2 regions of the Streptomyces sp. NPDC029292 genome follow, and region 2 is predicted to be linked to the other one. Evidence: riboswitches for the same ligand, from Rfam matches in the RefSeq annotation. Region 2 holds a riboswitch; the other holds the start of a gene.
What was found. Region 2 has a riboswitch for cobalamin ahead of ACZ4WS_RS28285 (cobalamin biosynthesis protein). Riboswitches for the same ligand answer to the same signal wherever they lie in the genome.
Positions count from the first base shown of each region.

Region 1: it holds a riboswitch for cobalamin, as region 2 does, so the genes downstream of both, nicT (Nickel transporter NicT) here and ACZ4WS_RS28285 (cobalamin biosynthesis protein) in region 2, are expected to answer to the same signal.

Region 1 is NZ_JBVHXR010000004.1:5,780-9,256, forward strand. Features, by position in the region: gene ACZ4WS_RS11175 (hypothetical protein) at 1-268, shown strand, start outside; gene ACZ4WS_RS11180 (YcnI family copper-binding membrane protein) at 299-1,039, shown strand; gene nicT (Nickel transporter NicT) at 1,068-2,171, opposite strand; cobalamin riboswitch at 2,200-2,453, opposite strand; gene ACZ4WS_RS11190 (helix-turn-helix domain-containing protein) at 2,534-2,893, shown strand; gene ACZ4WS_RS11195 (Cys-Gln thioester bond-forming surface protein) at 3,020-3,477, opposite strand, start outside.
Region 2 is NZ_JBVHXR010000014.1:84,816-88,292, reverse strand. Features, by position in the region: gene ACZ4WS_RS28290 (cobyric acid synthase) at 1-1,278, opposite strand, end outside; gene ACZ4WS_RS28285 (cobalamin biosynthesis protein) at 1,275-2,216, opposite strand; cobalamin riboswitch at 2,336-2,476, opposite strand; gene ACZ4WS_RS28280 (hypothetical protein) at 2,801-2,959, shown strand; gene ACZ4WS_RS28275 (hypothetical protein) at 3,010-3,231, opposite strand; gene ACZ4WS_RS28270 (inorganic phosphate transporter) at 3,244-3,477, opposite strand, start outside.

The DNA.
Region 1 (3,477 bases), on a different contig from region 2:
CACGGCCGCCCATGTGGCGGCCGCTCTTCTCGCCACCTGGTGGCTGCGGCGCGGCGAGGCCGCGCTGTGGTCCCTGCTGCGGTGGGCCGTGACGCTCGTGCCGGGGCTCGCGGCGTGGTGGCGGGTGCGCACGGGACCCTCTCACGCGCGGGCGCACGGGGATGCCGTATGCCGGAACACCGTTGTGCCGCGGCCGCTTCGGCAGGTGCTGCTGCGGCACGCCGTCTCCCGTCGGGGACCGCCGGCCGGGCTCTCGTACACGCCCTGACCGCATCCACACCAGTACGGAGTTCCCCTGATGTCCCCGACAAGCACCACCCTGCGCCGGGCCGGCCTCGTCGCCGCCCTCACCACGGCCGGCGTCCTGACCGCCGCGGGCGCGGCCTTCGCGCATGTGACGGTCCACCCCGAGAGCTACGCCAAGGGGGCCACGGACGGTGTCTTGACCTTCCGCGTCCCCAACGAGGAGGACACCGCCAGCACCACGAAGGTGCAGGTCTTCCTGCCCACCGACCACCCGGTCCTGGGTGTCCTGGTCACTCCGCAGTCGGGCTGGACCGCGAAGGTGACGACCACCAAGCTCAAGACCCCCCTCAAGACGGACGACGGCACGATCACCGACGCCGTCTCCGAGATCACCTGGACCGGCGGCAGGATCCGCCACGGCGAGTTCCAGGACTTCAACGTCGCCTTCGGCCAACTGCCCGACGACGTCGACCAGCTGAGCTTCAAGACGCTGCAGACCTACTCGGACGGCAATGTCGCCCGCTGGATCGAGGAGGCTCAGAAGGGCGGGGCGGAGCCGGAGAACCCGGCGCCGGTCCTCACGCTCACGGCCAAGTCCGCGGGGGAGACCGGCGGTGCCGAGGGCTCCGGTTCGGCCTCGTCCTCGGCTTCGCCCGCGAACAGCTCGGCAGCGAGCAGTAAGAGCAGTGACTCGACTGCTCGCGGCCTGGGCATCGCGGGCCTGGTCGTGGGCGTCCTCGGCCTGATCGCGGCCGGATTCGCCCTCGCGCGCGCCCGGAGCGCCCGCTCCTAGCCTGCGTGCGGCTGCCGCCCCGCCGGTCTCAACTTCCGTCGGCGGGGCGGACCGCCCACCGCTGCTCGACCTTGGCCAGCCGCCAGTACGCCACCGCCGCCGCCCAGACGACCACGAACAGGCCGACGATGATGTACCCGACCTTGTCCAGATCGAGCCCCGCGATCCAGCCGGTCACCGCGTCGCGCAGGTCGAACTTGTCGTGCAGCACGCCCACCAGCTCGATCGTGCCGATGAAGAAGGCCACCGCGATGGACAGGCCGGTGATGGTGAGGTTGTAGAAGACCTTCCGCACCGGGTTGGAGAAGGCCCACTGGTAGGCGAAGTTCATGAAGGTGCCGTCCAGCGTGTCGAACAGGCTCATCCCCGCCGCGAACAGCAACGGCAGGCACAGGATCGCGTACCAGGGCAGCCCGGCCGCGGCGCCGCTGCCCGCCATCACCATCAGCGTGACCTCGGTGGCGGTGTCGAAGCCGAGCCCGAAGAGGAAGCCCAGCGGGAACATCTGCCCGGGCCGCGTGATGGACTTCGTGAACCGGCCCAGGATGCGGTTCATGAACCCCCGGGAATCCAGGTGCTGTTCGAGCTCGGCCTCGTCGTACGTACCGGCCCGCATGGCCCGGAAGACCCGCAGGATGCCGAAGAGCGCGACGAGGTTGAGGGCGGCGATCAGGTAGAGGAAGGACCCGGAGATCATGGTGCCCATGACTCCGAGCACCTGGTGCGTACTGGATCCCTCGTTCATGATCCGCCCGGCCAGCTGGGTGCCTCCGGCGATGAGTGCGGCGAGGACGACCACCACACTGGAGTGCCCGAGGGCGAACCAGAAGCCCACCGACACCGGCCGCTTGCCGTCGGCCATCAGCTTGCGTGTCGTGTTGTCGATCGCGGCGATGTGGTCGGCATCGAAGGCATGCCGCATGCCCAGGGTGTACGCGGTGACGCCGAGACCGATGCCGAACGCCTTGGAGCCGACCTCGTAGTGCTCCGGGACGACGAGCAGGAACAGGATGCCGAACGCGACGACGTGCAGCGCGGCTATCACGGCCAGGAGTACGGCGGTTCGGACGGTGTCCTCGCGCCGCCAGCGGAATCCGGCGGCGGGTGGGGACGACTGCGTGGGCAGGGTCATATGGTCACGCTCCAGCACCTCGTGGATCACTTCGTGAGATGCCGTGGCCGGTCTCCTGGCTGACGGGGGTCCGCACCGTCCCGCCTTCCCGGCCGCCGTGTGGCGACCAGTGGCCGAAGTGGGACGGGGCGCCTCAAGTCACTTCGTGCGCAGGTGAATTCACCACGCATGTATCTGATCTGAGGCCCGATCACAGTGGCGAGGGCCGCTCCGGCCTGGGCCCCTTCGAGGATGAAGAGGCCGTCACCGGTCTTCCCGAACACCACGGCCCATCAACCGTAGAGGCGGCCGGGCTCCCCTGCAAAGCTGCATACCTGCGCAGGTATTGAAGATCACATAACGGCGCCTGCGAAGATGAGCTCATGCACCTCGTCCCCGCCGAGCGCGCCGACCGCCGGACCATCGACGGCCACCGCGTCTGCGACGCCGTCGCAGCCATCGGTGAGCCCGGGCACGTACGCACCTGGGCCGACCGCTTCTCCCTCCTCGCCGACCCGCGTCGCCTCGCCCTTCTGCTGGCCCTGCACCGGGCCGGCCCGCTTGCCGTCTCCGACCTCGCCATCGCCACCGGCATGAACGACCCCGCCGTCTCTCAGGCCCTGCGTCTGCTCCGTACGGCCGGGGTCGTCGAGGGCGACAAGGACGGGCGGGTCGTGCGCTACCGGGTGACCGACGGGCCGACCACCGCACTCCTCGAGCACTGCGTGTCCGACGGGGGCTGAGCCGCCCCGGGCGCGGGAGCCGGGAAGGCGGCGGCCCCGGACGCCTGGGGCGGGCCGGGGCCGCGGGCTCACGGAGTTTCCGTGGTGCGCTCACTCACTGTTGAGTTGCCAAGGTGCGGTTGTTGCTCAGTCCTGCGCCGGTGCCTTCTTCTTGCGGACGAGGAACACCGCCGCGCCGCCGATCACGACGAGGGCGATGGCGATGCCCGCGATGATCGGGGTCGCGCCGGAGCTGCCGGTCTCGGCGAGGTCGGTGCCTCCGGTGGAGGTGCCGCCCACCGACGCCGGGCTCTCACCGACCGTCTGGGTCGTGACGTCGCCGGCGCTGCCCTGTGTCTTGCAGTCGAGCATGCCGGTGAACCGCTTCTCGAAGCCGTTCGGACCCTTGATGGTGAAGTCGTACGCCTGGTCCTCCTGCAGCGGGATCGTCACCGTCTGGGACTTGCCCGCCGCGATGGTGTGCTCGCTCCCCATCAGCTCGAAGGTGAACGCCTCGTCACCTTCGTTGGCCGCCGTGATGTCCACGCCGCCCTTGGCGCAGTTCTTCTCGGCCGACAGGGCCGGTATCGCGCCCTTCTTGGCCC
Region 2 (3,477 bases):
GGCGCCGACCCGGCAGCCGTCCAGGCTGTGTCCATTGTCATCAGAGATGAACGCGTCCCCGCCGGTGACTTCGGCGATGCCGTGGTGGATCTCGTACCCGTCGACGTGCTCGCCGAGGGCCTCTCCGACGGGCCGGGTGAGGGTCTTCTCGCGCGCGAACCGCACGCGCACGGGCAGCAGTCCGAGCCCGTCCACATGGCCTTGGCGGCTTTCCACCTCGTCCTCGATGTGTTCGCCGAGGATCTGGAAGCCGCCGCAGATGCCCAGGACGGGACGCCCTTCCGCGGCCCTTCTGGAGAGGGCGTCCGCAAGGCCGCGCTCGCGCAGCCACTGCAGCGCCTTCACCGTCCCCCGGGTCCCCGGTACCACGACGAGGTCGGCGTCGGCCAGCTCCTCGGCCCGGTCCACGAACCGCACGACGACACCCGGCTCGGCGGCCAGCGCGTCCACGTCCGTGAAGTTGGACATCAGCGGGATCGCGCAGACGGCGACGCGCAGCACGTCCTCGCCGACGGGGGCACTCACCGCGGACTCGCGGACCGTCCCGCGCAACGACACCCGCAGCCCGTCCTCCTCGTCGATGCCCAGGCCGTGCTGGAAGGGCAGGACGCCGTACGAGGAACGCCCGGTGAGGTCCCGGAGCATGTCGAGGCCCGGCTCCAGCAGCGAGACGTCGCCGCGGAACTTGTTGACCAGGAACCCGGCGACGAGTGCCTGATCCTCGCGGGACAGCAGCGCGACGGTCCCGAAGAACGAGGCGAAGACGCCGCCACGATCGATGTCACCGACGACGAGCACGGGAAGCCGGGCATTGCGGGCGATCCCCATGTTCACGATGTCGGTGCGGCGCAGGTTGATCTCGGCGGGACTGCCCGCCCCCTCACAGATCACCGCGTCATACGTGCCCCGCAACTCGGCCAGACAGTCCAAAACGGTCCCGAGGAGCTGCTCCTGCCGTCCTCCGTGATACCCGCGCGCCGAGAGCTCGCCCACCGGCTTGCCCATGAGCACCACCTGACTGCTGCGGTCGCTCCCCGGCTTCAGCAGCACGGGATTCATCAGCGCGGTGGGCTCCACGCGAGCCGCCTGCGCCTGCATGGCCTGCGCACGCCCGATCTCCGCGCCCTCGCGCGTCACGAACGAGTTCAGGGACATGTTCTGCGCCTTGAACGGCGCGACCTTGACGCCCTGCCGCACCAACCACCGGCAGATCCCGGCGGTCACGACGCTCTTGCCCGCGTCGGAGGTGGTACCGGCGATCAGCAGCCCGCCGCTCATGATGTGGCCCCCCTCGAAAGCAGCCGCCCGGCGGCACTCACGCCGAGCGCGAGCCAGCCCACGCGCCGCGACAGCCGTACGGCCCGCTCGATGTCGTGGACCGCGACGGCGCGGCCCTCCCCGTTCAGTACGGGCCGGTGCTCGACCCTTCCCCCGTACGAGAGGGTCCCGCCGAGCCGCACGCCGAGCGCGCCCGCGAACGAGGCCTCCACGGGCCCGGCGTTGGGACTCGGATGCCGGCCGGCGTCCGCGCGCCAGGCGCGCACGGCCCCGCGCGGATCGCTGCCCGCGACGGCGGCGAGCACGGCGGTCAGCCGGGCCCCCGGCCACCCCGCGACATCGTCGAGCCGCGCGGAAGCCCACCCGTATCGCCGGTACTTGGGCGACTTGTGCCCGACCATCGCGTCGAGCGTGTTCACCGCGCGGAACCCGACAAGACCGGGCACACCGCCCAGCGCCCCCCACACGAGGGCGCCCACCACGGCGTCGGACGTGTTCTCGGCAACGGACTCGACGACGGCCCGCGCGATGCCGTCGGAGTCCAGCGACTGGGGATCCCGCCCGCACAGATGGGGCAGCCGCTCCCGGGCCACCTCGACATCGCCGACCGTGAGCGCCTCGCCGATCGCCCGTGCCTCGCGCCCGAGGGAGGTCCCCCCGACGACGGCCCAAGTGGCGGCGGCGGTCAGCGCGATGGAGGCGGTACGGGAGGCGCGTACGGAATGGCTCGCGAGCGCCGCGAGCCCGGCGGCACCGCCCACGCACACGGCGGTGTGCAGAGCGCCCCACCCGCGGTGGTCCCGCCACAACACCCGCTCCACGGCTCCCGCTGCCCGCCCGAACGCGGCGACCGGATGTCCCCGGCGCGGGTCGCCGAGCAGCAGGTCACCGAGAAGGCCGGCGGCGGCGCCGTACGCGAAGACGCGATCGGCACGCACCGGTTCAGCCGACCGTCAGGTCGGGTACAACCGTCGTTCGCGTCATTCGCTTCGTGGGCAAAGCACTTGGGCAGCCGCGCATGGCGATATGTCCTCACTCAGGGTGTCCACGCCCTGGTTCGACGAGACCGGCGGTGAGAGTTCCTGGCTCCCGAGGACTTCATTCCCCGGTGACAGTGGCGGGACCGCGCCGGATTCGCACCGGCTTCCTCTCTTGCCGCCGTACTTGGCTCCGGCAGTCCACCACGGGGTTAGAACACCCGTCAACTTGCTGTTGACCTGCGCGGGGAGAGTGTGCTGAGGCCCACACCCGTGGGCACACCAGCCCGCTGTGCGCCCCTCGTGCCGCGCATTCACCCGCATGAGGTGATTACCCGTCAGAGCGTTGCGGTCGCGGTGCGTGACGCCCTGCAATGTCCTGCGATCCACCAAGTTGTGCCATGGGGCGAGCGGAAGACGCGGCAGATCGCACCGCGAACGGGGATCGGCGAGGGCGGCGCACTGGATTTTGCGCCGGGGCATCACAATCCCAGGACGTCGACGCCTGGTTCTTCGTCGGCAATCTCCTGTCCGGGGCGACTGAGATGGGCACCGTCGACTACGACCTGGACCGCCTCATCGACGGCAAGCCCGACCAACTCTGCGAGCTGCTGGGCCCGCACCCCCCTGACGTGGGGCTCCCGTCCTCGTTCGCCGTCCCCCCGGAGGCAAACATGCGTCCGCCCTGCCCGGACCACCCATAAGGCGGCCCCGACAGGGCGGACGACGAAGCTGCGGCCCGCAGCCGTACGACTCAGGCCACGATGATGAAGATCCCGTACGCCACCGCAGCCGCACACGCCGCGAAGCAGGCGTACGCGCCGGTGACGGCGAGGGCGGCGGAGCCACCCCCGGCGGACGCCGACTCGCGCTTGGAGAGGCCGACGATGCCGAGGGTGAAGAGGCCGACGAGGGCCACGGTGGTCACGAGGCTGACTCCGAAGACGGAGCCGAGGGCTGCCCAGTCGATGTTCATGCGGTTCGTTCCTTACACCGTGGCCGGGCGGGTGGGCTCCGCGTCCGGGGACGGGATGGTGGTCTTCAGGTCGTCGGAGATCGGGCCCGCCGGGGGCGGGGTGACCGCGGCGATCGCCGTGGTGACGACGCCCGCGGGCTCGGCGGCGACCTCGTTGACGTTGTCGATGGTGACCGGCTCGCGGCGCGACAGGGTCCAGATGACCCCGGCACCGGCCACCAGCAGCACGCCCGTGAGGACGATGCC